Regions from separate parts of the Stutzerimonas tianxiuensis genome, predicted to be linked through region 3. Evidence: predicted binding sites of a transcription regulator. Region 3 holds the regulator's gene; each other region holds the start of a gene.
The links. The regulator FliA, encoded in region 3, starts transcription of late flagellar genes. The targets are predictions, from matches to a motif close to CTAAAGTTTNNNNNNNNNNNGCCGNTAA.
Positions count from the first base shown of each region.

Region 1: ACSSNI_RS03790 (methyl-accepting chemotaxis protein) is a predicted target of FliA. The motif match lies at 5,231-5,258, and genes of this name have one in related genera.
Region 2: ACSSNI_RS16625 (methyl-accepting chemotaxis protein) is a predicted target of FliA. The motif match lies at 5,571-5,598, and genes of this name have one in related genera.
Region 4: ACSSNI_RS06120 (methyl-accepting chemotaxis protein) is a predicted target of FliA. The motif match lies at 2,103-2,130, and genes of this name have one in related genera.

Region 1 covers NZ_JBPVWS010000002.1:220,863-228,654, forward strand. The annotation lists gene purF (amidophosphoribosyltransferase) at 1-247, shown strand, start outside; gene ACSSNI_RS03770 (O-succinylhomoserine sulfhydrylase) at 292-1,503, shown strand; gene gspD (type II secretion system secretin GspD) at 1,592-3,862, opposite strand; gene ACSSNI_RS03780 (type II secretion system protein N) at 3,866-4,501, opposite strand; tRNA gene ACSSNI_RS03785 (tRNA-Asp) at 4,845-4,921, shown strand; gene ACSSNI_RS03790 (methyl-accepting chemotaxis protein) at 5,305-6,942, shown strand; gene ACSSNI_RS03795 (cytochrome ubiquinol oxidase subunit I) at 7,175-7,792, shown strand, end outside.
Region 2 covers NZ_JBPVWS010000013.1:76,802-84,593, forward strand. The annotation lists gene folM (dihydromonapterin reductase) at 1-42, opposite strand, end outside; gene ACSSNI_RS16590 (PilZ domain-containing protein) at 176-799, opposite strand; gene ACSSNI_RS16595 (flavodoxin) at 1,045-1,497, shown strand; gene ACSSNI_RS16600 (acyl carrier protein phosphodiesterase) at 1,521-2,123, opposite strand; gene ACSSNI_RS16605 (acyl-CoA dehydrogenase middle domain-containing protein) at 2,297-3,202, shown strand; gene ACSSNI_RS16610 (phospholipase D-like domain-containing protein) at 3,408-4,568, shown strand; gene ACSSNI_RS16615 (DJ-1/PfpI family protein) at 4,619-5,203, shown strand; gene ACSSNI_RS16620 (VF530 family protein) at 5,287-5,508, shown strand; gene ACSSNI_RS16625 (methyl-accepting chemotaxis protein) at 5,666-7,231, shown strand; gene ACSSNI_RS16630 (fumarate hydratase) at 7,295-7,792, opposite strand, start outside.
Region 3 covers NZ_JBPVWS010000002.1:79,679-87,470, reverse strand. The annotation lists gene ACSSNI_RS03030 (chemotaxis protein CheA) at 1-849, opposite strand, end outside; gene ACSSNI_RS03025 (protein phosphatase CheZ) at 862-1,656, opposite strand; gene ACSSNI_RS03020 (chemotaxis response regulator CheY) at 1,680-2,054, opposite strand; gene fliA (RNA polymerase sigma factor FliA) at 2,171-2,896, opposite strand; gene fleN (flagellar synthesis regulator FleN) at 2,911-3,741, opposite strand; gene flhF (flagellar biosynthesis protein FlhF) at 3,833-5,110, opposite strand; gene flhA (flagellar biosynthesis protein FlhA) at 5,127-7,247, opposite strand; gene sodC (superoxide dismutase family protein) at 7,451-7,792, shown strand, end outside.
Region 4 covers NZ_JBPVWS010000003.1:218,208-225,999, reverse strand. The annotation lists gene ACSSNI_RS06135 (DUF1294 domain-containing protein) at 1-67, opposite strand, end outside; gene ACSSNI_RS06130 (alpha/beta fold hydrolase) at 136-1,110, opposite strand; gene ACSSNI_RS06125 (undecaprenyl-diphosphate phosphatase) at 1,144-1,974, opposite strand; gene ACSSNI_RS06120 (methyl-accepting chemotaxis protein) at 2,255-3,889, shown strand; gene ACSSNI_RS06115 (hypothetical protein) at 4,265-4,534, shown strand; gene ACSSNI_RS06110 (hypothetical protein) at 4,685-4,966, shown strand; gene ACSSNI_RS06105 (hypothetical protein) at 5,532-5,696, shown strand; gene ACSSNI_RS06100 (DNA topoisomerase IB) at 5,815-6,918, shown strand; gene ACSSNI_RS06095 (sensor domain-containing diguanylate cyclase) at 6,915-7,792, opposite strand, start outside.

The DNA of each region.
Region 1 (7,792 bases), 140 kb from region 3:
CACCGAAGAGGTCGCCGAGCTGATTGGTGCCGACTGGCTCGTCTATCAGGACCTACAGGACCTGATCGAGGCTGTTGGCGGCGGTAAGGTAAAGATTGAGAACTTTGATTGCGCAGTGTTTGACGGTAAGTATGTGACCGGCGACATCGATGACGTCTATCTGCACAAGATCGAACAGGCCCGCAATGACCTGAGCAAGAGCAAGGGCGTCGCCGGCAGTGCCATTATCGACCTGTATAACAACTGATCGACCCGGCGGCTTTGCCGCCACGGTCCAGGGTGGAAATGACTATGACAACCGACTGGGACGCAGGCCGTCTGGACAGTGATTTGTCCGGTGTGAGCATGGATACGCTGGCTATTCGAGCGGGCCAGCGCCGCTCGCCTGAGGGGGAGCATGGCGAAGGGTTATTCCTCACGTCCAGCTATGTGTTCCGAAGTGCGGCTGACGCTGCGTCGCGTTTTGCCGGTGAGACGCCGGGGAATGTCTATTCACGCTATACCAACCCCACCGTACGAGCATTCGAAGAGCGTATTGCCGCCATGGAGGGCGCTGAGCAGGCCGTAGCGACCGCGTCGGGGATGTCCGCAATCCTGGCCATGGTGATGAGCTTGTGCTCCGCTGGCGACCACGTGCTGGTATCGCGCAGCGTTTTCGGAGCTACGGTTTCGTTGTTCGAGAAATACCTCAAGCGTTTCGGACTGCAGGTCGATTACGTACCGCTTACCGATCTTGCAGACTGGGCGCCCGCATTCAAGCCCAACACCAGGTTGGTTTTCGTCGAGTCCCCCTCCAACCCGCTGGCCGAGTTGGTGGATATTGCCGAGCTGGCAGCGCTGTGTCATGGCAATGGTGCCATGCTCGCGGTGGACAATTGCTTCTGCACACCTGCCCTGCAGCAGCCATTGGCACTTGGTGCCGATATTGTCATTCATTCCGCCACCAAATACATCGATGGCCAAGGCCGCTGTCTCGGCGGTGTGGTTGCTGGTCGTGCCGAACAAATGAAGGAAGTGGTGGGATTTCTGCGCACAGCAGGACCGACGTTGAGCCCGTTCAACGCCTGGGTCTTTCTCAAAGGCCTGGAAACGCTGCGCCTGCGTATGCAAGCACACTGTGCCAGTGCGCGCGCATTAGCGGAGTGGCTAGAGCAACAGCCGGGGGTCGAGAAAGTTTATTACGCAGGGTTGCCTAGCCATCCTCAACACGAACTGGCCAAGCGTCAGCAGAAAGACTTTGGTGCGGTCCTGAGCTTCGAGGTGTCTGGCGGCAAAGAGGGCGCCTGGCGTTTCATCGATGCCACTCGCTTGATCTCAATCACGGCGAATTTGGGTGATAGCAAAACCACCATCACCCATCCCGGATCCACCACCCATGGGCGTCTATCTGCCGAAGACCGAGCCAAAGCAGGGATCCGTGATAGCTTGATTCGGGTAGCAGTGGGGCTTGAGGATGTGTCTGACCTGGAAGCTGATCTCGCACGAGGATTGGCTGCGCTTTAGATCGATACAGTAAAAAAAGCCCCGCTTAAGCGGGGCTTTTTTACTGGCTGGACGCCGACGCAACCTGTCAGTGTCGAGTGTCAGTGGTTCAGTTCTTCATCGGCTCGAAATTCACCACAAAACCATCAAGCCGCTGTTCGATCTCCAGTTGGTCCCGAATTCGACTGGCTTCCTGCCGGCTGTCTATCGGGCCCACGAACACCCGGTGCGTGCGCCCGCTGACGCGCAGGTAGGCCTCAAATCCTTCCTCGCGAAGCTTGTTCGCCAGCCCCCGAGCACTGTCGCCATTTTGCAGGCTCGCCAGCTGCACTGCCCAGCCTGAGCGAACCGGCGCTTGAACCGGAGGCTGCGGTTGTGCGGTGAAGCTCTGTGGCGCGCGTTGCGTTGCCGGTGTAGCTGGCAGACGGCTGCGTTGGCTGGGTTCGTTGGAGCGCAGGTCGATTGCCGGGGCCGGCTGACCCTGCCCATCGAACAGGCCTTCAGGCGTGGCTGGCAGGATACTCGGGCTGCCTGGGCTGGCTTCGATGACTCGGATGTCGCTGTACTTTTTGCCGGACAGCGCGGCCAGGCCAGCACGGTCGCGAATCACTGTCGGCCGTAGGAACACCATCAAGTTGCGTTTGATGTGACTCTCCTGGGTGGAGCGGAACAACGCTCCCAGCAGTGGGATATCGCCGAGCAGCGGCACCTTGGAATCGGTACGAGTCACGTCGTCCTGAATCAAACCACCCAGTACGATGACTTGGCCGTCTTCGGCGAGGATGGTGCTCTTGATCGATCGCTTGTTGGTCACCAGGTCCACGGCCTGCGCCGAAAGGCTTGCGGACGGTGCGATCGATGAAATCTCCTGCTCGATCTCCAGGCGCAGCGTGGCGCCCTCGTTGATATGCGGGACCACCTTGAGTGTGACGCCAATATCCTCTCGCTCGATCGTGGTAAACGGGTTGTTCGCACCAGACGCGTCGGTTGTGTATGTGCCGGTCTGGAATGGCACATTCTGGCCCACCAGAATCTCGGCTTCCTGATTGTCTAGCGTCAGCAGGCTCGGGGTCGAAAGCAGGTTGCTCTTGCTGTTGGCAGACAGTGCGGTAATCAGTGCACCAAAGCTACGCGTGCCGACACCGATGATGGCGCCGTCGGGCAGATTGCTCGGGATCTCATTGTCATTGATGGCATTGAGCACGCTGCCGATAGAGAGCCCCGTGTTACCAAAGCTGACACCACCGACTCCGCCAGTGCCTCCTCGCGCATCCACGGCCCACTGCACGCCAAGTGCGTCAGTGATGTCCCCGGATACTTCGACGATGGCTGCTTCCACCATCACCTGGGCCCGGGGCACATCGAGTTGGCGAACTATCGATTCGAGCGTCGAGATCAGTTCCGGTTCGGCCAGCATGACCAGAGCGTTGAGGCTCTCGTCGGCGCGAATGAGTATGTTCTGCTGGCGGCCACCCTGGGCTTCGCCATCCCCAGGCGCGGCGAGCCCTTCAGAAATGTCTCCGAGCGTCTCGGCGAGCGATTTGGCGTCATTGTGGCGCAAGCGAATCACTCGGGTATTGGCTGAGCGCGTGCTGGGTGAATCGAGTGTCTTAGCCAGGCTGGCCAACTTCTGGCGAGCCAGTTCTGGTCCGGTAAAGATCAGACGGTTGGTGCGCGAATCGGCAATGATCTGTGCACCGGCAGTGTCTTTGGCTTCTCCGCGTGCCAAGGTGTTACGCAGAACCTCAGCGATGTCCACAGCCCAGCCGTATTGCAGATTCACCACCGAGTAATCGTCGTTTTGGGCTTTGTCGAGCTGGCGTACCAAGTCTTCGATGCGCGCGATGTTGGCGCTGCGGTCGCTGATGATCAGCGCATTGGCTGAGCTGACGGCCGCAAGGTGCCCATATTGCGGCACCAGGGGACGGATCAATGGAATCAATTCAGTGGCAGAGGTGTGCTGGACCTGGATGACGCGGGTCTCCAGCAGATCTCCACCGGTCGGTCCTCCGCCAGCCTCCGACTTGGCTTCAGCATTGGGCACGATTCGAGCTACTTCACCCTGGGTGAGCACGCTGAAGCCGTGGGTGGCCATGACTGACAGGAAGAGCTGGTAGATTTCTTCAAGGGAAAGGGTCGTTGACGACACGACGCTCACTTGTCCCTTTACGCGAGGATCGACGATAAAGGTCTGCCCGGTCAGCTGGCTTATCTGATCGATAAAGGCCCGGATATCCGCATCCTTGAGGTTGATCGTCCAGCCGTCCTGTTGGGTCTCGCTCGGCTCGATTCCTGGGTCGGCGGCGTGCAGAGGCAGGGAAGCGGCAAGCAGACCGGCGGCGAGCAAAGCAATGAGCGGGCGGGAGGAAAATGGCAGCATCGGTCAGTTGTCTTCCGTGGTCTGTTCGTCGGAGGGCATGGTTTCTGGCGGGCTTGTAGTCCCTTCCATCTGTTGCCGGAGTGCTTCCATCTGCTGTTGAAGCATCTCGGCTTGCGGGTCGAGTATTTCCTCCTCCGCTGGCTCACTATAGTCGGGCAGGCTATCGAGCGCGGCCGTGGGGGAGCGAACGCTTGGGAAAAATAAGCTCTCGATACGAGCACCACGCTTCACTTCGACCCTGTCTGGGTGAACGCTGTACAGGCGCACCCCCGATTCAAGCTCCTGGTCAATCCGGTAAAGCTGCGGCGGTTGGCTGCTCAGCTGAATGATTGCGGTCGACCGAGCCGGGTCCGCATGAACGAAGCTGCCTAGCAAGGTTAGATTAGAACTCGATTCGCCGGGCCTATAGCTCTGGTCGGTTGAAGGGGGAGACCCAAATAGCTGCTCCATTCGCTCGAGATCAGGTGCGGCCCCGGCAGCTTGGCGATCGTCCAGCATAGCGGCAGGCGGCGTTTGAGTCAGTTTGAGCCAGGTCATGATCTGGCCAGCCAGATAGAGGCCGAACAGCACGACGACAACTGCGCTAACGACCAGGGGCGCATACTGGCGAACTTTCTGCAGTGCTGCGGGGGAAGCCAAGCTAGGCGCTCCATGAAACCAAGTAATTGATGATGGTGACCGCTTGTTCGGATCGCGGAAGCTGCAAGCGGCGGGCTTGGCTGGCAGTGTAGACCCAGACCATGACAAACAAGCACCTGACTATGCCAGTGCAACTGACTGTTTTTCAGGCAAAAGGTGCCCAGCGGCCGGTCAATTACAGCAACCATTTGGGTTCGCCGTTATTTTTTTATAAATAATCGCGGCACAGTGTTGACTTGGTGAGGGGGGGTGCGTAAATTGCGCGCCTCGCAGGGCGATCAGCCACTAGTCACAACGGTTGAGGATTGAAGCTTTGCGAATCGGACGAAAGTCCGGCCGACGCGCAGCGGTAGTTCAGTCGGTTAGAATACCGGCCTGTCACGCCGGGGGTCGCGGGTTCGAGTCCCGTCCGCTGCGCCATATCTGCTTCCCATTTGCGGAAGCCACGCGAAAAGCGGCCATAAGGCCGCTTTTTTCGTTTCTACCTTCCTCATGCTCGTTTCGATCACTTCAATATGCCTCACCCACGCCGATGCGTCTGGTCTGGGTCTGCGCGCCCTTGTATCAAGCTAAATTCTCAAACTTGTACATCCAGCGTGCAAGGTGGAGGTTTTTTCGCTCTATGGGAGGGTTTTGCATCGGAATAACTACTTATTACTGCCGATAAACGCGAAATACTTGTACAAATATATATCAATGTGCCATCTTCTTGTGCAGGATATGGCCGCCTCAGAGTTTTCTGGTGGCGCGCCGTAACGACCTTTATCGCTGGCTGCCTAGCAGCTCCCGTACAGAGACTCATCATGAACAAGCATATGTCAGTGTCCAGGCGCCTCGGTCTCGGTTTTTTCGTCGTACTCGCGTTGATGGCGGTTGTTGCGATGATCAGTGCGTTCAAGGTCGACACCATTGATCAGACCATGAAGAGCATCAGTTCTCAGGCAGGTTTGAAGCAGCGATACGCGATCAACTTCCGAGGAAGCGTTCACGACCGGGCAATTGCAGTACGCGATGCGGTAAGCGCGGCTGACCCGAATTTTGCGCGTAATCGGGTAGCTGAAATCGACCGGCTTGCAAAAATGTATGCCGACTCGGCCGGTCCGATGAAGGCAATGTTGGCCCAGCGCACCGCTGACCCTATCGAGCTTCAACTGATGGGACAGATCGAAGCGGTAGAAGTGAAGACCAATGAGCTGACCAGGCAAGTTATCGACATGCGGTTCGCTCAAGGCTCGGAACGAGCCTACGCCTTTCTCCTGGAAAACGTCGCAGGTGGCTATGACGAATGGCTGCGCCTGATCAATGCCTTTATCGATCATCAGGAGATGTCCATAAATCAGCAGGTGACCGTGGTACGTGATACGGCTAGCGGCTTTCTCATGCTCATCGTCACTGTCACCGGCATAGCGATTTTATTGGGCACGGCGATCGCAGTGCTGATCATCCGCAAGTTGCGATCAACCCTCGGCGCAGAGCCAGATGAAGTGGCCCGCGTAATCGGCAACCTTGCCGATGGCGACCTCGGCCAGGTGATCCTCACCCGCTATCCGGACAGCGTCATGGGTGCGACTGCAAAAATGGCCAGCCGATTGACCGGCATCATCGCCGAAGTTCGTGCGGCTGCAGACGGGCTTGGCGTGGCGTCAGGGGAACTGCTGACCTCATCGTCCAACAGCAATCAGCAGATCCAGCAGCAGTCCGCCGAGGCCGAGCAGGTGGCGACCGCGATCAATCAGATGGCAGCGACCGTCAGTGAAGTCGCCAACTTTGCTGCCCGCGCCGCGTCTGCAGCCAAAAGTGCCGACGAGCAAGTCGAGACCGGTACCCGTGTGGTGGGTGAAACGGCGATATCGATCCACAATCTGGCCAAGGTGCTTGAGGAGGCCACCGAAACGGTTACCCAGGTTTCCGAGCAAAGCGGCAGCATCGAAAAAATTCTTCAGGTCATCACCGCCATTGCAGAGCAGACCAACCTTTTGGCCCTGAATGCTGCCATCGAGGCGGCGCGGGCCGGGGAGCACGGCCGAGGATTCGCGGTCGTGGCCGACGAGGTGAGGTCGCTGGCTAACCGTACCCAGCAGTCATCGAGTGAGATCAGTGAAATGATCGAGTCCTTGCAGGCTGGAGCAGGCAAGGCGACAGAGGTGATGCAGGCCAGTAGGCGAATGGCGCAACAGACGGTCGAGCAAACTCACGAGGCGGAGGGGGCGCTGTCGAAGATTCGCCAAGAGGTCGGCTCGATCAACGAAATGAATGCTCAGATCGCAACGGCCTCGGAAGAGCAGAGTGCGGTGGCCGAGGAGGTGAACCAGAGCGTCACGCGCATCCATGATTCGGCCGTCGCCAGTTCTGCTGCCTCCAATCAAGTCGCCGCCTCGAGTCGAGACCTGACGACGCTCGCTCAGGAGTTGAATCGCAAGGTGGGTTACTTCCGAGGCTGATGCTGCGTGATGATGCCTTGCTGATGCGCTGAACCCCGCGACGTGACCGTTGCTGCACATGCCAGACAGCAACGTGCCAGAGGTTGGCCTGACCACAACCTTCGAGCGTTTACCTTGACCTGCGTCAACCTGTAACGGGGTAATCGACGCACCCTTGCGGTTTAATGCTGTCAGTAATGCGTGCTTTGACTAACAAGCCAGGGGCTGGTGGCTTACTGACGAGGGGTGGTTAATGTTCGGTTTGGAAGCGCTTGAGCTTGCGCGAATCCAGTTTGCTTTCACGATTTCGTTCCACATCATCTTTCCAGCGATCACCATTGGTTTGGCGAGTTTCCTGGCGGTGCTGGAAGGGTTGTGGCTGAAAACCAAGCGCCAGGTCTATCGAGATCTGTACCATTTCTGGCTGAAGATTTTTGCCGTCAACTTCGGTATGGGGGTGGTCTCTGGCATCGTCATGGCGTACCAGTTCGGCACGAACTGGAGCGCCTATTCCGAGTTTGCTGGGAGCGTCACGGGGCCGTTGCTGGCTTATGAGGTACTCACCGCGTTCTTCCTCGAGGCCGGTTTCCTCGGTGTCATGTTGTTTGGCTGGAACCGCGTTGGCGCTGGGCTGCATTTCTTTTCGACATTAATGGTCGCAGTCGGCACCTTGATTTCAACCTTCTGGATCCTGGCATCCAACAGCTGGATGCATACCCCGCAGGGTCACGAGATTATCGATGGCATCGTGATTCCAGTGGACTGGTTTGCTATCGTCTTCAACCCGTCGTTTCCTTACCGTCTGACCCACATGGCGATTGCCGCGTTTCTCGCGACGGCGTTCATGGTAGGCGCCTCTGCCGCATGGCAC
Region 2 (7,792 bases), on a different contig from region 3:
GCTGGCACCGGTAATCAGTATCGGGGCCGTCGGCTGATTCATGCTGGGATACCAGGTGGAAGAGTGGTCGCGCTGCCTTTGCAAGGCTGCAGTGTCGGCCAGCTTACACCAGGGGGCGCAACGGCCCTATCTCGTCGGCCGCATCGTGCACGGGAAGGCGGAGCCAACGGCCCGGTTAAGAGCTCTCGGGCATGTCGACGGCGAGCTCCGGCTGCAGGTCGGGATGCAGGCGCTGGTGTTGCTCGTACAGATAGGAGCGGATGCGTTCGGCATCCTTGTCCTGCGGATATGCGACTTCGTAAGCAGTCATACCACCTTCGGCATAACGAATCCGGTGCGCGTTGATCTGAAAGGAGTCCTCTCCCGGCAATGCGAGGCGCATATGCAGGTGTTTGGGGGCCCGGTGTTTGGTTCCAGCGTCCACCAACAGGCCGTTGGGTGACAGCTCGTGGACACTCAGCGCGGTCTCGTTGCCGTCATTGGAGAGCAGTGGCAGCGGCTCATCCAGATGCAAGCGCCAAGCGCGCAGAACCGGTCCGCGCTCGTAGATGGTCGGAGGCGCCAGTTGTAATTGGACCGACTGGAACTCGTCCTGCTTCAGCTGCAGAGGGAACGACATGCAATATTCGTCGAGCTCGGCTTCGAGGGTCAGGTTTGCCTTCGCGGCCAGTTGTAAAAGCAGGCTGTTGGCCTTTTCACCGCCGTCGACGCGAAAGCCTGCCCGCGTTTCGCCCGGCTCCGTTGACGAGCCACTGACGAGTTCATTGATATAGGCCAGTTCGGCGCTGGTCAGATCCACTTTGTTCGGCATCCCGATTTCCCTCTCAAGGGCATGGGCAGAACCTGTCTGTCATGCCTAGTCGCTTCAGAACGTGGCAGAGACATCCGCGAGATCCTCTGCCAGGACGGCTTTGCGACCACGCGCTCGCGAACTAATTCCTTTTCGCCAGGCGGCAGTACTCTAGTAAGTGTAGAACCGCTGGGGCGGGGAGTATGTGTCGGATGCGGCATAATGCTCGGCTTTAACTCGAAACGGAGCGCATCATGAAAGTCGCCATTCTCTCCGGTACGGTCTACGGCACCGCTGAAGACGTTGCCCGACACGCTGCTACGGTACTCAACGCGGCGGGCTTCGATGCCTGGCACGACCCTCGCGCGCAACTTGCGCAGGTGTTGGAATTCGGACCGCAAGCATTGCTGGTGGTGACTGCCACCACCGGAATGGGCGAGTTACCGGACAGTTTCGTCCCGCTGTATACGGCGATCCGCGATCAGTTTCCGGCCTGGCAGGGCTTGCCAGGCGGGGTGATAGCGCTGGGCGATGCCAGCTATGGCGACACCTTCTGCGGTGCCGGGGAACTGGTTCGGGAGTTGTACGCCGAGCTGGGTGTCCGTGAAGTACAGGAAATGCTGCGTCTGGATGCCAGCGAAACGGTCACGCCTGAAAGTGACGCGGAGCCCTGGTTGGAGAGCTTTGCCACCGCACTGCGCGGCTGAGCGGAGCGCTGAGTGACTAACTGTCAGGATTGTCGATACGCGTCTGCCGGGCTGATTATGCGGGCGCTGGCAAATGCATGCAGTTGCGGATAGAAATCGCGAAAATCCTGCAGCAGCGGCGTGTAGAGCTGTTCGAGCTCGATGGCGCCGCCTGCCAGGCCTTCGGGGCGAGACAGTCGGCGGCTCATGCCGGCCACGACCTGCTCCATCACGGCGAATTCCCGATAGCTGCCGAGCCAGTCCTGCGCCGCCATGCGCGGCGCAATCAGGGCCAACTTGGCGGGTAGCTCGGCTTCCTCACGCAACACCTGATAAACCCGTGCGGTGAAGTCGTGCAGGGGTTCGCTGGCGTAGTCGTGCCAGTGCGCGGCCAAGCAATGATCAAAAAACAGGTCGACCAAAATCCCTGCATAGCGCCTGCGCTCGCGCGGAAAGCGCTGTTTCGCCTGGAGCACAACAGGGTGGCTGTCGGTAAAAACGTCGATCTGTCGATGCAGGCGAATGCCTGCTTCGATGTCGGTTGGCCAGCGGTCCTGCAAAGGGCCTTTGACAAAGTCTCCGTAGAGGCTGCCGAGCAGCTGCCCGGGTCGTTCGCCGCCGAGATGCAGGTGTGCAAGAAAATTCATGGGGCAAGTTTAGCAGCGCTTCCTTGCATTCAGCTTGCATGCGTTCCTAGCGCTTGATTGATATGGTTGGTGTTCCCTCAATCACCGCTGTCAGCTTGGAAAGGGCAGGGGGATGTATTCGCGATCACGGGTCGATGTTGATTCCCACTTTTCGCTGTTCATGGAGCCTGATGATGTCCTGGCATGAGCTGCTTGGTCCGTTGGAACACCTGCCGCCGTCTGCATCGTTGGACGGCTGGTTCGCAGCCCTGCAAGCGTATGGTCCGCGCGATACTTTTGAGCTCGCCGTGCTGGGCGGGCGCCGGGCCGCCACGCCGGGGCTGGCGTTTCTGGCCGGCTATCAGGCTGCCCTGAGGCAGCTATGGCCGAATGCTCCAGCAGGTCTTGGCGCATTGTGCGCGACCGAGGGTCGATTGCTGCGACCGGCTGACATGCAAACCCGGCTAGAGGGTATGCGAGTGACCGGCCATAAGGATTTCGTCATTGCGGGCTCGGCTGCTGCCTGGTTGCTGGTGCCAGCACGTGATGAAGTGCTCGGTGAGCGCCCGCGGCTGAGCGTCTGCGTGGTTCGTACGACTGATCCTGGCGTCCGTGTCGAGGCGGGGCCGGCCTTGGCGCTGGTGCCGGATATCCCGCACGGCCGCTTGCGATTGGCGAACGTGGCCTGCGACCGCTTGGCTGGCGACGGTTGGGACGATTACGTCAAGCCGTTTCGGACGCTGGAAGACCTTCACGTGCTAGTGGCTCTGGTTAGCTGGCTTTATGGCGTCGGGTTGCAATGTGGCTGGCCGCAACGGCTGCAACTGCAACTACTCGGCATCTTGCCTGGCGCGGCTGAGATCTCCCGGTTGCCGCCAGCGGATGCGGCAACGCATCTGTTGCTGGCTGCGCTGAATTTGCAATTCATGGCGCTCACTGAGGCGCTCGATGCTGCGCTGGCAGCCGGTCCGCAGCACTGGTCGGATCTCTGGCAGCGCGACCGCGGTGTGTTGCAGCTGGCTCGTAGCGCACAGGCCAAGCGGTTGGCGCAGGCAGCCGAGCTGTTTGGGCTGATGGCCGATGACGGCAGGCGTGACTAGCTAATCGCCAGTCTCCGGGAACTCCTCGCTGCGCTGCGGACCTATAACAGGCGTGCTGAAGTAGCACGGGTCAGTCTCCCCAGGCTTCAGCAACGCAGGTGATCGAAGCGCCCCTGTAAAATTACCTGACAAGGATTTCAATGCCATTGAGCTGTATCCCTACTCTGGTCCCTGGCGCGGCGTTGCTGCGGGGATGCCGGTCATGATGCTTGCCGGCAAGGTTTTCCCCTGGCGAGAGGGCAATCAATTCCAGCTACTGCTCGACGGGCCGCAGTTCTTCCCGCGCATGTTGGCGTGCATCAACGCTGCCCAGCATCGGGTCGATGTCGAACTCTATCTTGTTGAAGATGGCGCCTGCGCAGACCAGCTGACCGATGCTCTGGTCGCGGCCGCTAGTCGCGGTGTGCGGGTTCGCTGCCTGTTCGATGGCTTCGGCTGCCTCAAATTGGGACAGAAGGCGCGACAGCGGCTGACCGACGCGGGGGTCGACCTGCGTCAGTACAATCCGCTGAGACTTCGGTTGAAGTTTCGCAATCTGCACCGCGATCACCGCAAGCTGATCCTTATCGATGACACCCGTTGTTTTGTAGGCGGGACAGGGGCTACCGATGAGTTCTGGAACCCTTCTGAGCCGGATGAGCACTGGCACGAAGCGATGGTTGAAATCAGCGGCCCGCTCGTTGCCGACTGGCAGCATCTGTTCGATGTGCAATGGACGTTGTGCCTGAAAAAGAGAATCTGGCAGCTGCCGCTACCGCAGCGACTACCAAAGGTCCCAGCCAATCCGTCACTCGATGATGGCATGGGCCGAGTGGCCTACTCGGCGGCGCGGCAACATCGGGACATTCTCCATAGCCTGCTGCGCAACCTGCAGCGCGCCGAACGCAGAATCTGGTTGGCGACCCCTTATTTTCTGCCCACTGGCCGCGTTCGTCGGGAGCTGATGCGCGCGGCGAGACGCGGCGTCGATGTAAGGCTGTTGCTGACCAGCCGCAACACTGATCACCCCTCGGTCCGTTATGCCGGGCAGCGCTATTATCCAAGGCTGCTGCGAGCCGGCGTGCGCATTCATGAATATCAGCCACACTTTCTGCACCTGAAGATGGCATTGGTCGATGATTGGGTCAGCGTCGGCTCGTGTAATTTCGATCACTGGAATTTGCGCTGGAACCTGGAAGCCAATCTTGAAGCGGTCGACCGGCAATTCAGTGAGTCGGTGGCCAGCAGCTTTGAAACTGATTTTTCGCACAGCTTCGAAATTGATCTTGAGCAGTGGCATTCTCGTCCGCTGAGCCAGCGCGTCTACCAGCGCTTGTGGGGGCTGCTTGATCGGCTCGTGATTAACATCTTCAACCGAAGCGGCTGACGGCACTGGCCGGGCCGTTTATAAAGTGTCCAACTGAAAGGGAGAGCGTTCTGATGGCTGCGAAGAAAATTCTGATGCTGGTCGGTGACTACGTCGAAGATTACGAAACCATGGTGCCGTTTCAGGCCTTGCAGATGGTTGGTCATACCGTGCATGCGGTCTGCCCGGACAAGAAGGCTGGCGACACCGTCCGCACCGCGATTCATGACTTCGAGGGTGATCAGACCTATAGCGAGAAGCCCGGCCATAATTTTGCGCTGAACTTCGATTTCGCTGCGGTGCGGGCCGAAGATTACGATGCTTTGGTGGTGCCGGGAGGCCGTTCGCCTGAATACCTTCGCCTCAATGAGCAGGTGATCAGTTTGGTCAAGGCCTTTGGTGAAGCGAAAAAGCCGATTGCTGCGGTCTGCCATGGCGCTCAGCTGCTGGCGGCGGCCGATGTGCTGCAAGGGCGTGCGTGTAGCGCTTATCCCGCCTGTGCGCCGGAGGTCCGCCTGGCCGGTGGTGAGTTCGTCGACATTGGCGTCGACAAAGCACACACCGACGGTAATCTCGTGACTGCCCCGGCGTGGCCAGCACATCCCGCCTGGCTGGCTGCATTTCTCGAGCTGCTAGGGACCCGCATCAGTCTGTAAGATGCCGCTCCGTTCAAGGCCCGCTCCGGCGGGCCTTTTTGTTTCACTCCGCAGGCGCTGCCTGCTCAAGGTCTGAGGCCACCATGACCCAACCCCGAGACCCGCTCCACGGCGTAACGCTGGAATCGATACTCGTCGAGCTGCAGGCTCACTATGGCTGGGAAGGGCTGGCGGAGCGAGTCGATGTTCGCTGCTTCAAGAGCGACCCCAGTATCAAGTCGAGCCTGACGTTTCTGCGCAAAACGCCATGGGCCAGATCAAAGGTCGAAGCAATGTTCGTGCAGTTGCGTCAAACCGCTCTATAGCGCCGCGCTAGCCGTCCACTGCCCTCCATTCGTCGCTTTTCGTCAAATAAGCACGGCGCTCGTTCAAGTTCTCAGGTCCATGCCCGATGTCTGTAACAAATTGATTCGTCATGACCAGTGAGTCTGTCTAGAATCGACTAACCATACGGAGATCAAAGTGCGAAACAACGGACCTGTTAGCAATACCGAGCGGAGCTTTCCGGCGCATCAGCGTTTGATCTCTGCCACCGATACCCAGGGCAAGATTGTTTATTGCAACGACGAATTCGTTGCAATCAGCGGCTATGCCAAGGCTGAGCTAATCGGCAGTGACCATAATCTGGTCCGCCATCCAGATATGCCGCCGGCGGTATTTCAGGCGATGTGGGGCTACCTGAAGGCGGGTAAAAGCTGGATGGGCGTGGTGAAGAATCGCTGTAAGAACGGCGACTTTTACTGGGTCAGCGCCTATGTCACACCGATTCTCGACGACGGCAAGCTGACTGGCTTCGAGTCGGTACGGGTCAGGCCGACTGCCGAGCAGGTCGCCAAAGCCACTGAGCTCTATGCGCGTCTGCGGGCAGGCCAGCCTGCCGTTTCGCTCGGCCGGCGGGCCTCTGGCTGGGCACGTGTATTGGCACTGCCTGTGAGCGCAGCCGCGCTGGCGACGGCGGGTATGTTCTGGCTGCCGCCTGTGGTTGAAGTGGTCGTGGTGCTTGGCTTGTTCTTCGCGCTGGGCCTGAGCTCTCATGTTTCGGCGGAACGGCAGCTGAAGCGGATTCTTATGCGTGTTCCTGAAGCGTTTACCGACCCGGTCGTTGCGCTTACTTATACCCATCACTCAGGCCATGCGGCGCGTTTGGAAATGGCCTTGATCAGTGAGGACGCACGTTTGCGTACCGCGCTGACGCGTGTGTCGGATCTTGCCGTACAGGTCGAAAGCGCCTCGGCGCAAACGTCTATGCTCGCTAGCCAGACCGAGAACGACCTGCGCCAGCAACGCGGTGAGACCGACATGACGGCCACGGCGGTCACTCAGATGACGGCATCAATCACTGAAGTCGCCAGCCATGTGCAACAAACTGCAGCTGAAGCGAGCGCTGCTAATGGCCTGGCGAACGAGGGTGACCGGGTCGCAGCAAGTTCGCGCAAGGCCATGGAGTCGCTCGCGAACACCGTGACCAGTATCGGCAATGCGGTGAACGAACTCGCGGGCGAAACCCAGCAAATCATGTCGGCCGCCGGAATGATCCAGACCATCGCCGAACAAACCAATCTGCTGGCCCTTAACGCTGCGATCGAGGCCGCGCGCGCCGGCGAACAGGGCAGGGGGTTCGCCGTGGTTGCGGACGAGGTGCGGGCGTTGGCCAGCAAGACTCGAGAGTCGACCCAGCAGATCCAGGGCATCATCCAATCATTGACCACCAAGGCTGGCGAGGCGGTCGCGATCGCCCAGGTGGGTGACAAGGAAGCGGCGCAAGGACTGGCTCAGGTCATCGAGGCTCAGCAGGCGCTGCAAGGCATTCGTGAAGCGGTGAACCGGATCACCGGCATGAGCGAGCAAATGGCTGCCGCCGCGGAAGAGCAGGCGCATGTGGCGGAAGACATCGCACGGCAGGTTACCCATATCGCCGTAACCACCGACACGAATGCCGGCAAGGCGGACCTGACCATGCAACGTGGGCGCGAGCTGGAAGACGCCTCACGTGGATTGCGCGCGCTGGTTGAGCGCTTCAATCGCTAATCGCGCGTTGAAAGAATAAAAAAGCCCGGCAATTGGCCGGGCTTTTTTGTGTCGGCGTGTCGCTTACTGCACTTCGACCGCGAGGCTGTCGGCGATCTTCTGTTGCCAGATTGCTGGGCCAGTGATGTGCACTGACTCGCCGTTGGTGTCGACCGCAACGGTGACAGGCATGTCCTGCACTTCAAACTCGTAGATGGCTTCCATACCCAGTTCGGCGAAGGCCAGTACCTTGGACTTCTTGATTGCCTGAGCGACCAGATAAGCCGCACCGCCGACCGCCATCAGGTAGACAGCCTTGTTGTCCTTGATCGCGTCGATGGCGATCGGGCCGCGCTCGGACTTGCCGATCATGCCCAGCAAGCCAGTGCTCTCAAGAATCTGACGGGTGAACTTGTCCATGCGCGTCGCGGTGGTCGGGCCAGCCGGGCCAACCACTTCGTCACCGACCGGATCGACCGGGCCGACGTAGTAGATGAAGCGACCCTTGAGGTCTACCGGCAGTTCTTCGCCCTTGTTCAGCATGTCGACCATGCGCTTGTGCGCGGCGTCGCGGCCGGTGAG
Region 3 (7,792 bases):
AGCCGCGTCGGGCTCAAACTTTCCTTTTCCATGCAGCTGGTCCAGCAGCGCTTCGAACTCGTCGTCGCTAATGTCGTCACCACCAGCAGCTACAGGCTTGGCCGCCGCTTCAGCGGGTGCGGCTGCCACCGGCTCGGCGAACTGGCCTTTGCCATGCAGCTGGTCGAGCAGCGCCTCGAACTCATCATCAGTGATCTCGTCGCTGGCAGACGGTTGCACAACAGCCGCCGCCGATGCTGCCGGCTTTGCGTCCTGCTCAGCCGCGAACTGGCCTTTTCCGTGGAGTTGATCAAGCAACGATTCGAACTCCTCGTCGGTGATCTCGTCAGCGGCACTGGAGGCTGGGGTCTCGACAGACTCTTCCAGCGCGCCAAGAAACTGCTCGAACTCGCTATCGGCAGTAACCGCAGGCTCGGGTTCAGCCTCGACAGGGGCTTCGACCACAGGTTCCTGCGCACCGGCCGGCTCAGCCAAGCGGGCCAGCGCTGCCAGTAGCTCAGGGGTCGCCGGGGTTACCTCGGTACGCTCGCGCACCTGGCTAAACATTTCATTGACGGAGTCCAGAGCCTGGAGAACGACATCCATCAATTCCGAGTCGACGCGACGTTCACCCTTGCGCAGGATGTCGAAGACGTTTTCGGCGATGTGGCAGCATTCCACCAGCTCATGTAGCTGGAGAAACCCGGCACCGCCTTTTACCGTATGGAAACCGCGAAAAATCGCATTGAGCAAGGCTGTGTCATCGGGGCTGCTTTCCAGCTCCACCAGCTGCTCTGACAATAGTTCGAGAATCTCGCCGGCCTCTACCAGGAAATCCTGGAGGATTTCTTCATCGGCGTCGAAGCTCATATTTAACTTCCCCTAAAAGCCCAGGCTCGAAAGCAGATCATCGACATCGTCCTGCCCGGAAACGACGTCTTCACGTATATCGGCATGCATCTGCGGACCTTCACCATTGGAAGGCTGTTTTTCTTGTTTTTTTAGTTCCTGCTCGGCGCGCATCGCTTCGCGGTCATGCTGGATGCCCGCCACGCGGTCAACCTGGCCTGCCATCAGCACCAGATTAAGCAGGTTACTTTCGAGTTCGGTAATGAGCCGGGTCACCCTTTTGATCACCTGACCGGTAAGGTCCTGGAAATCCTGGGCCAGCATGATTTCGCTAAGGTTCTGCGACAGCTGACTGCCATCGTTCATGCTGCGCTGGAGAAACTGATCGATGCGTTTGACCAGGTCGCGGAACTGTTCAGCGTTCATATCGCGACGCATGAAGCGCTGCCAATCGGCAGTCAGGCTCTGGGCTTCGTAGCTGACGTAGTTCACCAGCGGCGCCGATTCCTCAACCAGGTCCATGGTGCGGTTGGCCGCTTTTTCGGTCATCTCCACCACGTAGGACAATCGGTCCGTGGCGTCGGTGATTGGCGACGGATCACCCCCCGTCGCACAGGTGTCCATTTCGAGCTTGACGATGGCGTTGTGCAGCTCACGCGTGAGCTTGCCGACTTCCTGGTACAGCCCCAGGTTGCGCGCCTGATTGAGCTCGTTAAACATCTGCGTCGCTTCTTCGAAGCGGCCTTGCTGCAGACTTTCAATCAATTGGGGTGCATGAGCCCTCAGAGTCGCTTCGAACTCTGCCAGGCCTTGGTCTGCTTGCGTCATAGTGCCCTCGCGGCGTTACTGCTTCAGCCGTTGACGCGCTCGAAGATCTTTTCGATCTTTTCTTTGAGCACTTGAGCCGTGAATGGCTTGACCACGTATCCGTTAACGCCAGCCTGCGCGGCCTCGATGATCTGATCGCGCTTCGCCTCGGCGGTCACCATCAACACCGGCAGGTGCTTGAGGCGCTCGTCGGCGCGCACAGCGCGCAGCAGGTCGATGCCGCTCATGCCGGGCATGTTCCAGTCGGTGACGAGAAAATCGAAACTTCCGCTCTTCAGCATTGGCAAAGCAGTAGTGCCGTCGTCCGCTTCGGCGGTATTGGTAAAGCCCAGATCGCGCAAGAGGTTCTTGATGATCCGTCTCATGGTCGAAAAATCGTCGACGATGAGGATTTTCATGTTCTTGTCCAAGTACACCTCCGTAAACCCGAATCCGAGACCTGCTCACGGTCTGTTTGCGGGCCTCATGAATGAAGCTCGTAAGCGGTCTCTAATGCTTTGTTGCAAACCGGTCGTTAACGCGCGCGCCACTCGCCAAGACGAGCCCGCAGACGTGCCGCGCACTGACTGTGCAATTGGCTCACCCGCGATTCACTGACGCCCAGTACCTGACCGATTTCCTTCAAGTTCAACTCTTCGTCGTAATACAGCGAAAGCACCAACTTTTCACGTTCGGGCAGGTTGCCGATGGCTTCAGCCAACGCCTGTTGAAAACGCTCGTCTTCGAGATCGCGGGACGGTTCCGGATGGGTGCTGGCAGCATCCTCCTCGAACTCCCCATGCTCACCTTCCTGAAGCAGATCATCGAAGCTGAACAGGCGGCTGCCCAAGGTGTCGCCCAGAATGCCGTAGTACTCATCGAGACTCAATTTAAGTTCGGCCGCAACTTCCTGATCTTTAGCGTCGCGTCCTGTTCTGGCCTCAATTGCCCGAATCGCCTCACTGACCATGCGCGAATTCCGGTGTACCGAACGCGGCGCCCAATCACCCTTGCGCACCTCGTCGAGCATCGCACCGCGTATGCGAATACCCGCGTAAGTCTCGAAACTCGCACCCTTGCCGGCGTCATATTTCTTTGACGCTTCCAGCAAGCCGATCATCCCAGCCTGCATCAGGTCGTCGACCTGCACGCTCGCCGGCAAACGCGCCAGGAGGTGGTAAGCAATGCGTTTGACCAGCGGCGCGTATTGATCGATGAGTTGGTACTGCGAGTCTTTAGCCTGAGCTTTGCTGTAATACATACCGAATCCAGCCGCTATTGTTCGTTAGGCTCTGCGGCGGGCCTTACCAGGCGCTCCACAAAGAACTCCAGATGACCGCGTGGCGTTGCCGGCAACGGCCAGGTGTCAACTTTCTGCGCGATGGCCTTGAACGCCAGCGAACACTTTGCACGGGGGTAAGCTTCATAAACGGCGCGCTGCTTCTGCACGGCCTTGCGCACAGACTCATCGTAAGGAATCGCGCCTACATACTGCAGCGCCACGTCCAGGAAGCGCTCAGTCACCTTGGTCAACTTGGCGAATAGATTGCGGCCTTCCTGCGGCGCATGGGCCATGTTGGCCAGTACCCGGAAGCGGCTGATGCCGTAGTCGCGATTGAGCAGTTTGATCAGCGCGTAGGCATCGGTGATCGACGTGGGTTCGTCGGTCACCACCAGCAGCACTTCCTGTGCGGCGCGCACAAAGCTCACTACCCCGTCACCAATGCCGGCGGCGGTGTCGATGATCAGCACATCGATGTCATCGCCGATATCGCTGAACGCTTGGATCAGGCCGGAGTGCTGCAGCGTCGATAGCTGCACCATGCTCTGCGTGCCGGATGCGGCCGGCACGATGCGGATGCCGCCCGGCCCCTGGATCAGCACGTCACGCAGATCGCATTCACCGGCAATGACATCAGCCAGGGTGCGTTTGGTTGTCAGGCCGAGCAACACATCGACGTTGGCCAGACCAAGGTCGGCGTCGAGCAATACGACCCGACGCCCGAGATCGGCCAGCGCCAAGGACAGATTGACCGATACGTTGGTCTTGCCGACGCCACCTTTGCCGCCGGTCACTGCAATAACCTGTACGGGATGCATACCCATTTTCACACGCCTATCTCTTGCTGGAGCCCTAGGGCCATCGATGCGTTCAGCCCGAACGCGTCTTCTTTGTGTGTCACACGTAGCAAAGCGTTCATCCGACCTTCCGAGAACCGTTGTAAAGATCGGAGAACATGTCAGCCATGGTTTCCTCGCTCGGATTCTCTTCCGATTGCAAGCTCACCGCACGACTGACCAACTGGTGACTGCGAGGCAGATGCAGGTCGTCCGGAATACGCGGCCCATCGGCGAGGTAAGCGATAGGCAGATGCTGACTGATGATAAGCCCCAACACATCGCCCAGGCTGCCGGCCTCATCCAGTTTAGTCAGGATGCAGCCAGCCAGCCCGCAACGGCGGTAATTGTGCCAGGTCGCCTTGAGCACCTGGCTCTGGCTGGTCGCTGGCAGAACCAGATAATTTTTCGCCTTGATGCCACGGTCCGCCAACGCTTCGAGCTGCACCTTCATCATCGAGTCACCCGCGGGTAGACCAGCGGTATCGACAAGAATCAGGCGCTTACGAGCCAGCGGCGCTAGTGTTTTGCTCAAGGGCTGACTCGGGTCCAGCTGAATAACCGGTACGTCGAGAATACGCCCCAGTGTTTTCAGCTGTTCCTGAGCCCCAATCCGATAGTTGTCCATGCTCGCCAGAGCGATGCTCTGCGGGCCGTGCTTGAGCACGTAGCGTGCAGCGAGCTTGGCCAGGGTGGTCGTCTTGCCGGCACCGGCTGGGCCGACCAGAGCGATCACCCCGCCCTCTTCCAGCGGCTCGACCTTGGTCACCTTGATCGATTGCGCCAGATGAGCCAATAACATCCGCCAGGCCTGGCGTGGCTCCGATACGGTGGAGACTTTTTCAAGCAAGGCGCGAGACAGTTCGGCCGGCAAACCGATGCGCTGCAGGCGGCGCCAGAGGCCAGCCTGTTGCGGACGGCGGCTCTGCTCCTGCCCCCAGGCAATCGAACCGAGCTGCACTTCGATCAGTTCACGCAGACCCTGCAACTCCGACTGCATCGCCTCGACCGCACGCGATTCGAACGACGGGCTCGCGGCGCCGGGGGTTACCTGGGGCGCAGCTGCGGGCTTCTCGTCAAGCAGCTGACGATCCTGACCAGCCGAACCGCGCGCTGGCGCGCTGATTTCGGCGTGGGCACTGGCAAGTCGCGCCTGAGTCTTGCGCAGCTCGGCTTCGAGAGCCGGATTAGGCTGCTTCGCCACAGCCGATTCCATCGGATAATCAAGCACAGCGGTCAGCTCGACGCCGCCAGCGACCCGACGGTTTCCCGTGATCACGGCGTCAGCGCCCAGCTCGTCACGAATCATCTTCATGGCGATACGCATGTCGGCTGCGAAGAAACGTTTGACCTGCATGGCCTGTAGCCCTCAGTTAATTCTGACCCACCGTTGAAACGATGGTGACCTGCTTGTTATCCGGTATTTCCTGATAGGCCAGGACATGAATGTTCGGTACGGCGAGGCGGGCAAACCGCGACAGCATCGCGCGGACTGGACCTGCCACCAGCAGAATCGCCGGCTTACCTAACATTTCTTGACGCTGTGCCGCTTCTACCAGAGAACGTTGCAACTTTTCGGCCATTCCCGGCTCGAGGAGAATGCCATCTTCCGAGCCTTGCCCAGCCTTCTGAAGACTATTGAGCAATATCTGTTCCAACCTGGGTTCAAGGGTGATCACAGGCAGCTGCGGCTCAAGCCCGACAACGTTTTGCACGATTGCACGAGACAGCGCGACACGTACTGCCGCTACCATTGCGGCGGGATCTTGACTCTTGGCAGCGACGTTGGCGATGGCCTCGGCTATCGTACGGATGTCACGCACCGGCACCTGCTCCTGCAGCAGCGCCTGCAGCACCTTGAGCAACGTGGACAAGGAAATCATCCCTGGCACCAGCTCCTCGGCGAGCTTGGGCGAGCTCTTGGCCAGCAATTGCAGTAGCTGCTGAACTTCCTCATGCCCGAGCAATTCATGGGCATGCTTGTGCAGTATCTGGTTGAGGTGCGTCGCCACCACAGTACTGGCATCGACCACCGTGTAGCCGAGCGATTGCGCCTGATCGCGCTGGCTGGCTTCAATCCATACCGCCTCCAGCCCGAAAGCCGGGTCCTTGGCGGCGATGCCGTTGAGCGGGCCGAATACCTGCCCCGGATTGATTGCCAGCTCGCGATCCGGATACACCTCGGCTTCCGCCAGGCTCACACCCATCAGCGTCAAGCGGTAGGCGTTGGGCAGCAGGTCGAGATTGTCGCGAATGTGCACCGACGGCATCAAAAAGCCGAGATCCTGGGACAGCTTTTTGCGCACGCCCTTGATCCGGGCCAGCAACTGTCCACCCTGATTGCGGTCGACGAGGGGGATCAGCCGGTAACCGACCTCCAGGCCGACCATATCCACCGCCGTCACATCATCCCAGCCCAGTTCCTTGGTCTCGGCGGCCCGCTGGGCAGGGAGCATTTCCTGCTGCTTCTGCACCTCCTGCTCGGCCTGTTGCGTGACCTGCTTCTGACGGTGCCAGATCCAGTAGGCGCCACCTGCAGCTACCGCACCAAGGCCGAGAAACGACATGTGCGGCATGCCCGGCACCAGGCCCATGGCAATCATGATGCCCGCCGATACCGCCAGCGCCTTGGGCGAGGCGAACATCTGCCGGTTGACCTGCTGCCCCATGTCCTCGGAACTGGTAACGCGGGTCACCATGATGGCGGCGGCCGTCGACAGCAGGAGCGAAGGGATCTGCGCAACGAGGCCGTCACCGATGGTCAGCAAGGCATAAACCTGCCCCGCCTCGCTGAAGCTCATGCCGTGCTGCGCCATGCCGATGCCGACGCCGCCGATGAGGTTGATGAACAGAATCAGCAGGCCGGCGATGGCGTCGCCGCGAACGAACTTGCTCGCACCGTCCATCGAACCGTAAAAGTCCGCCTCGGAGGCGACCTCGACCCGGCGCACTTTTGCCTCGGATTGATCGATCAACCCGGCGTTGAGGTCAGCGTCGATGGCCATCTGCTTGCCCGGCATGGCGTCGAGGGTGAAGCGCGCGCTGACTTCGGAGATCCGCCCGGCACCTTTGGTAACTACGACGAAGTTGATGATCATCAGAATCGCGAAGACGACGATACCGACGACGTAGTTGCCGCCGATCACCACGTTGCCGAACGCCTCGATCACGTGGCCAGCCGCTGAGCCGCCCTCATGGCCATTGATCAGCACTACCCGTGTCGATGCCACGTTGAGCGCGAGCCGCATCAGCGTGGCGACCAGTAGGATCGTCGGGAATACGGCAAAGTCCAGTGGCCGCAGGGCGTAGACGCTGACCAACAGCACGACGATCGACAAGGCAATGTTGAAGGTAAACAGCAGGTCCAGAAGGAACGGCGGCACCGACAACATCATCATGCCCATCATGACTAGCAACAGCAGCGGCACCCCGAGGTTACCCCGCCCTGCGCCCGCTAGGCCGTTGCCGAAATTGATGAGTTGCGTGCGATCCACGTAGACCCCGCCAGACAAGAACAAAGAATTGACGCAAAACGCGTCCTGTCCGGGCTATAGCAAGAAGAGGTCCAGTTTTGGTCGAGCCTCTGTACGGCCATGCGAGGCCATGGCAGGCCAATCGAACGCGTCTGGGCCGAGGTAGTCAGACAGTCGACGGGTGGCGTAACGCTGCCCCACTTCAGTCAGAACAGGAGCGTGCTATGAAACAGTGGTTAATCGCTGCAATGGCCGGCTGCGCCGCAATGGGCGTGCAGGCCGAAACCCTTACGGTCGAGATGAACAAGGTCAACGACCAGGGCATCGCCAGCGCCGTCGGCACCGTGAAGATCGAAACCACCGATCAGGGCCTGGTATTTCGTCCCGACCTGTCTGGCCTGAATGCCGGCGCGCACGGCTTTCATGTCCACGCCAATGGCAGCTGCCAGCCCGCAGAGAAAGACGGCAAACCGGCAGCAGCGGTTGCGGCTGGCGGTCACTGGGATCCCAAGAACGCCGGCAAGCATGGCGAACCCTGGGGTGATGGCCACATGGGTGATCTGCCG
Region 4 (7,792 bases), on a different contig from region 3:
GTTCCGGCCGAATGAAACCGAATCCCTTTTGATCGTTCCAGCTTTTAAGCTGACCGCGTAATTCCATGGCAAGTGATCCCGCGGGAAAACCGGGGATTCTAGCCGCTTACCTCTGGCGCTACGAGCAGCTAGCCGCTATCGGGCCTGGGTGTAGCGGCGCTCAAGAAAACCGAGAAGAAGCCTGTTGACCTGCTCGGGCTGCTCGCTCTGTATCCAATGACCACAGTCTTCGACGATGTGCTGCTCATGGTCCGAAACCCAGCTGGGCATCTTCTGCAGCGTATGGGCTTCCAGAGTACCGACCGGGTCCTTGTCGCCCAGCAGGAAAAGCGCGGGCTGCTCAACCTTTCGCTCGGCTAACGGCGCTGTGCGCTCCCAGTTACGCTCGAAATTGCGATACCAGTTCAGTGCGCCACGAAAGCCACGCCCCTCGAACGTAGCGAGGTAGACGGCGAACGCGTCCGAAGCGCACCAGGCTGGGGGCGCGCCGGGATCTCGCATGCCCTGATAGAGCGAGCTGCCGGCCGGCTTGTCCTGTAGAAAGAAATCCTTGGGGACCGCCGCCGAAGTGTTGTGCATCATCATCCGCAACGTGCGCGGAATGTCCTGATCCAATTCGGTCTCGGCAACACCAGGCTGCTGAAAGTAAAGAATGTAGTTGAACCGATCAGCGAACTGGCTGCGGATGATCTCTATAGCAGGTCGTTTCGGACGACCACCATAGGGCACGGCCATGGCGGCGATCACTCTGACTCGTTGCGGCTCAAGCAAGGCTAGATGCCAGGCGACCGGTGCGCCCCAATCGTGCCCCACCACTGCTACCGAACGCTGACCAAGCAGGTCCATCGCCGCCTGGATGTCTGCGCAGACGGTCATCAGGTCATAGCTGGAGACATCATCCGGAGCGCTGGTCTGCCCGTAGCCGCGCATTTCAGGGACCAACACCCGATATCCCGCCTCCGCCAGCAGCCGTATCTGGTGGCGCCACGAATACCAACTTTCAGGAAACCCGTGCAGCAACCAGACTACAGGCCCATCCAGGGGACCCGCGCTATAGATGCTGAGTGTGATGCCGTTGACTGATAGAAGCTGATGTTCGAACGAGGGCACGTAAGCGCTCCTTGGCTATCTGTTCAAGCGTGCTCAGCCAGCCGCCGTACTCCAGTCGATCAGGCTGAACTGCCAGGTTCCAAGGATGATGATGCCGAAGATGATTCGATACCAGGCAAATGCCGCGTAGCTATGGTTGCCTATAAATTTCAGCAAGGCTCTGACAGCCACCATCGCAAAGATGAACGATGTAACAAAGCCGATAGCAAACACCGGCAAATCGGCTGGCTGAAAAAGATCTCGATACTTGTAACCCGAGTACACCGCAGCACCGACCATGGTTGGCATGGCCAGGAAGAACGAAAACTCTGTGGCTGCCTTTCGGGACAGCCCGAACAACAATCCACCGATGATCGTTGCACCCGAACGGGAGGTGCCGGGAATGAGAGCCAAGCACTGTGCGAAACCCACCTTCAGGGCCTGGCTCCAGTGCATGTCATCAACCGTTTCGGCCTGCACTTCATGCACTCGCTTTTCAGCCCAGAGCATCACTACGCCACCAATTACCAGTGCGGCAGCAACCGTGATCGGGTTAAACAGGAACTCATGGATGAGATCAGCGAAGGTGACACCAAGCACCACCGCCGGAAAAAACGCGACCAGTAGGTTCCCGGTAAACTTCTGGGCCTGCTTCTGTTTCGGCAGGCCGACTACCACGTCGACTATCTTGCGCCGGTACTCCCATACAACCGCCAGGATGGCGCCTAGCTGAATAATAATGTTGAAAGCCAGCGCTCTTTCCCCGCCGAAACCGATCAGGTCCGCGACGATGATCTGGTGCCCGGTGCTCGATATAGGCAGAAACTCCGTGATGCCTTCCACTACCCCTAGAAGCAACGCCTGAAAGGCAATCCATAGGTCCATCTATTTCCCCAATTTAACGCTGGATTTTATCGCGGCTGAATATGCCACAAAGGTATATGTCAGATAGCCATCTGAGCGCTGTTCTGACTCGCTTTAGCCAAGTAAATTCATTGGTGAACGCGGCCACCCTCATCTTTTTCAACTGACAGCCGAAACGCTATTCATGAGCCATGACCAAAACCGCTGCCTTAACTGTTTTTCAGGGCAGACCGTGTCGCCGCGCTCCACTCCCTATTCGAATAATAAAAAACACAAGACATTAACAGGAGCTTACAACCCTATGAATCTGCTAAGAAACTTCCCGATTAGTAAGCGCCTCTGGCTGATTCCGCTGGTAGCGGTGGTCATGCTCTTCGTGCTTGGCCTGCTGATGATCCAGCAGGTGCGTAGCGACTTGTACAAAGGCAAGCAGGTGATGACGCAAAACATCGTCGAGACCGCGCGAGGCGTACTGACCTATTACCAGCAGCTCGAAGCCAACGGGAGCATGACGACGGCCGAGGCACAGAAAGCCGCAATGGATCAGGTTCGTCTGATTCGCTATGGCCAGAACGACTATTTCTGGATCAACGACATGCAGCCCGTCATGGTCATGCATCCGATGAAACCCGAGCTTGAGGGCCAGAATCTGTCCAAGGTTAAGGATCCGAACGGCAAAGAACTGTTCAACGAGATGGTCAAGATTGCCCAACTCAAAGGTGCCGGCCTGGTTGACTATCAATGGGCGAAGCCCGGCGAGAAAGACCCCGTGCCGAAGATCTCCTATGTCGAGCTGTTCAAGCCATGGGGCTGGATCATAGGTTCGGGGATCTACGTCGACGACGTCGAAGCGGAGTTCCAGAATTATCTAGTACGTTTTTCGATCATTGGCTTGGCAATTGCTGCGCTGATGGCGGTGCTGGTCGCCATTCTCATCCGCAGTATCACTCAGCCATTGCGCCACTCCATGCAGGCGATGGCCAACATTGCCAGCGGCGAAGCCGACCTGACGCGGAACCTCGACGTGTCGGGCAACGACGAATTGACCACCCTTAGCCGCGACTTCAACACCTTCACGGCCAAGCTTCGCTCGGTGATCGGGCAACTGTTTGAAACCTCCGGCGCACTGGAAACCTCCTCTAATGCACTCGGCGGTCTGGCCGGACAGGCGCACAAGCAGAGTCAGCAACAGTCGCAACAAATGGAGCTGGTTGCCACAGCCGTCAACGAGGTCACCTATGCTGTTCAGGAAGTGGCGAAGAATGCTGAACAGGCATCCAATGAAGTAGGTGACGCGGAGAAACAGGCAGGCTTGGGGCAACGAAATATCGAAGCCAGCTTGCAGCAGATCGACCAGCTCTCAACCACCATCAACGAAGCGGTCGGCGTCATCCAGTCGTTAGCTGACGAGACCACCAAGATCGGATCGGTTCTCGAGGTCATCGGATCGATCGCCGATCAGACCAACCTCCTCGCACTAAACGCCGCGATCGAGGCAGCCCGCGCAGGTGAGCAAGGTCGAGGCTTCGCAGTGGTAGCCGACGAGGTTCGCCTGCTTGCGCAACGCACCCAGACCTCAACGGCCGAGATTCACACAATGATCGAACGCCTGCAGAAGAACTCAGGTGCAGCCGTCACGGTGATCATGGAAAGCAGCCGAGCTTCCCAGGCCACCGTGGAGCAAGCGAGTCAGGCCGGGGCAAGCCTTGGCCAAATTGCCCAGGCACTGCGCAACCTGTCGGGATTAAACGCGTCGATAGCCAGCGCTACATTGCAACAAACGCACGTAGTCGAAGACATCAACCAGAATGTCACTCAGGCAGCTGGGTTGGCGCAACAAAGTACACAGGCCGCCGAGCAGTCGAGCGCGGCAGGAGAGCGGCTCGGTGAGCTAGCCGAGCAGTTGAATCGCCTGCTCAGGCAGTTCAAGGTCTGACTACGCAGAATTAGCGCAGCGCTTTGTATACATCGGCCAGATCCAGAACTTGGATCTGGCCGTTTTGTTTTTTACTCCGGTTGCGGCTCTTCGCCACACCCGAAACAACATTAAACGCAGGTTTGAACCGGAATCTACATGTGCCACCTGAAACTAGCTCAACTAAAACAATAACTTAGCTTGCAATTAAGCCGAGAGTGCAAGCTGCAGCTAATGCTAGACCTTTGGCTAATTGCAAAAAAAACCGTAAAACACGAAACAGCCCTGTGACTTATCGGTCCTCTGTGTACATCAATGGATATGTAAGGCCAGCGCCGACAGCTTGGCGGCAGGCTCATATCCGATTTTTGGTTATCACACAGAGAGACATGCCTGATGAACAGCCCGCTTCGCTTTAACGACGCCCTCCTGATTACTGACCGTGCGTTCAAACCATTCCAGTGCGTGGCCTGGACGCTGCTCGAAGGCAACGGCGAGCTCAGTATCACAGTTCTGGATGGCAGCGAATCGCGCACCGTCGGTCATTGCAAACTGGCTAGCCATGTCTACTCCGACCCGATCAAGCTCGGCCAGTCACTGGAGCAGGCACGCGCCGACCTGAGTCGCCAAGGCGTACATTTGGCTCCTTGGCACATGCCCGAATAAAATTGTCCGCGTTTAGATGAGGCCCGGCTGCGCAAGCGCCGGGCCTTTTCGCTTTCAAGTGCCTGATCCGCGCAGGTGCTCCGCTGAGCAGACGGACCCATTCGGGTATTCGACGGTCCCAGCAATAAGCCAATAAACAAGGAGCAGCCCATGAAAGGTGCAGAAGCCTACGTCAATGATCAATGGCATAGCAGCGGTCTGGCCAATCTGCCGGAGGGTGAACAAGGCCATTGCATCACCCTCAAGTTCATCATTCCCCGCGATACGCAGACCACCGGATTGATCACACATGTCTGCGATGTAGCGCAGCAGCATCTGAGCGACTTCTACAAGGGTCGTCAGGTGACGCACAAACCGGTACAGGGCTCGGTAGTGGGTGACGGCAGCGGCGATGGGATCAATCTGATCTTCGACGTTGCACCTGCAAAATGATCAATATCTGCGGACCAAGAGGATGACATCGGCAGTCCTTGACCTTGATGAAGCCAGACGCATCTGCGAAATGGCGTTTTTACCCTGTCATGCAGTGACTCGAGCCGACCACACGGACGGCAGCTTCTCGCTAAGCGTAACCAGTGCGGCAGGTGACGAAGTTCTATCAATCCTACATATCGCGCGATCTCAGTATGCAGACCCGGCCCACTTGGCCGGTTTGCTGGAGGCTGCCCGACTCGAATTGAGCAAGGATGGCGTGAAATTGAGTGCATGGTCCATGCCTGCACAGCCTGGGATTACTGACTGAGCATGATTCAACGGCGCCGAACAGTGAGTATCGGAGCCGGACGGAGCCAATATTTCCGCGATCAGCTGCCGCAATGATCTCGGTGGAGGCGCCGCTACTGACAAGCGGCATGGCATTGGCAGCAAAAATGGAAACAACATTGCTGTTCATGCTGCGCCGTTACGCGAGCCAGAACCCCTGTCGTCCGTGCCGGTCTGTTATTGAGACACAGCGCTTGTGTCAGCACCCTTCTCGTTCGAACCCAGGAGCGCTTATATGATCGGAGACTATTCCTCGATAAATGACCATCTGGAAAGTGCACGACGGCTGGCGGACAGCGCCGAAACAAAGGCGGATCCGGCTATCTATCGCGAGGCAATCGACGAACTTGTAGCCGCGATACGGCTGTTGATGCGTAACAGCCAGGAAAGCGAAGACTGACACCGGCCTCGCCCAGCAAGTCGCCAACAACCACCAGGACAGCCTGGCTGCATTCAACGCACAATCATTGACGCAGCTGGGCTTAGAACGCCGGGCAGAGGCCCTTTCAGGAGCATGCATGCTGATCGATCAGGGCAGCGGGAAGGCGCCGCAATTGGCGGAGGGCGTTCGCCCGCAGCCGGCGGATGAAATGCCGGATACCGGCACGGCCCTCTGCCCTGAGCTACCTACCGATCTGCACTACGTGGACGATCACGGGCCAGGCATCAGCCGCCGAAAGCTCAGAGGTAAATTTGCTTATTTCCTGCCGTCGGGCGAGCGCATCCTTGATGTGCAGGAAATAGCCCGCATCAACAAGCTGGCCATTCCGCCCGCTTATTCCGATGTCTGGATTTGCCCGGATCCTCAAGGTCATATGCAGGCGACTGGACGCGACGCTCGCGGTCGCAAGCAATATCGTTATCACGCTCGCTGGCGAGAGATCCGCGACAGCAGCAAGTACGAACGTGTCCTGTCATTCGGTTCTGCCTTGCCGCGAATGCGTGAGCGCTTGCAGCAGCAGTTGTCCTTGCATGGCATGCCGAGGGAAAAGGTAATGGCGCTGCTGGTGCAGTTGCTCGAATCGACCCTGATCCGTGTTGGCAACTCGCGATACGCAAAAGAAAACCGCTCATATGGGCTGACCACACTGCGAACCCGTCATGTCGATGTACGGGGCGCGGCAATCCGTTTTCAGTTCCGAGGCAAAAGCGGTGTAGAGCATCGCGTGACACTAAAGAACCAGCGCCTGGCGCGCATCATCCGGCGCTGCATGGAGTTGCCAGGTCAGCATTTGTTTCAATACCTGGACGAACATGGTGTGCGTCGGCCAGTCAGCTCCAGTGACGTTAACGCATTCATACAGGAGATGACCGGGGGCGACTTTACCGCCAAGGACTATCGAACCTGGGCAGGGAGTGCCTTGGCGCTGGAATACCTGCGCAAGCGTGAATGGCAACCGGACACCGTGGCGCGCCGCAATCTGGTCGATGTGGTTTCCCAGGTTTCTCGCCAACTCGGTAATACGCCCGCAGTGTGTCGCCAGTGCTACATCCACCCTGACGTGCTTGACGCCTTCGTCGCTGGCGAACTGGCGCAACTGAGCAAGGCGAGAAAGCGCAAGTGGATGAGCAGTGAAGAAGTCACTTTGCTGAAATTTCTGAGCGCCCGCACGAAGGCCTAGTGGTACAGCGTCACCTGATTGCGCCCTGCGGCTTTTGATGAGTACAGGGCGTTGTCTGCGCGCTCAATCAGTTGCGCGTAACCACTGGTTGGCTGGCTAAGGTCCGCAATTCCCAAACTGACGGTGAAGCGAATGCTGTGCCCGTCGTAGACGACCTCATGAGCCGCAATGGTTTGCCGTAACCGTTCAGCAAAGGTCACTGCGCCCTCGCTGTCGGTGTCCGGCAGCAGTACCACGAACTCCTCACCGCCGTAGCGTCCGGCAATATCCGCGTCGCGCATGCACTGCCGAACAAGCTCGGCAGTTTGCTGGATCACGGCATCGCCGGCCTGATGGCCGTAGCTGTCGTTGATCTTCTTGAAGTGGTCGATATCGAACATGACCAGCGCTGCGTTGCGCTCATAGCGAAGATGTCGCGCATAGTCCTGACGCAGCATCTCCTCCCAATGGCCGCGATTGAACAGGCCTGTCAGGCGGTCGGTGCTGGATAGGCGCTGCAGTTCCTGATTCGCCGCTTGTAACTGGCGACGGTTGGTAGCCACATCGGTTACGTCATAGATGATCAGGCAGATCTGTTCGATTCTGCCGTTGAGCGCCTTCAATGGCATCAACGTGGTGTTCTGGTACATGAAATCTTCCAGTCCGGTAATCGGCTGGTAGTTTTTGAATCGCAACAGATACGGCCGCTGCTCCCAGATGGTGAACGACGGAGTCCCGAGCGTAGCGACGTTCTCCACCTTACGGCGAAACCAGTGCTCGTCGACTTCAGGAAACAGCTCAAAGAAGGTTTTCTTGCGCGCCTCTTCGGGCAACCGTCCGGAGCGGTTTTCCATGAACGTATTCCAGACGTCGATGCGATACTCGCGGTCAAGCA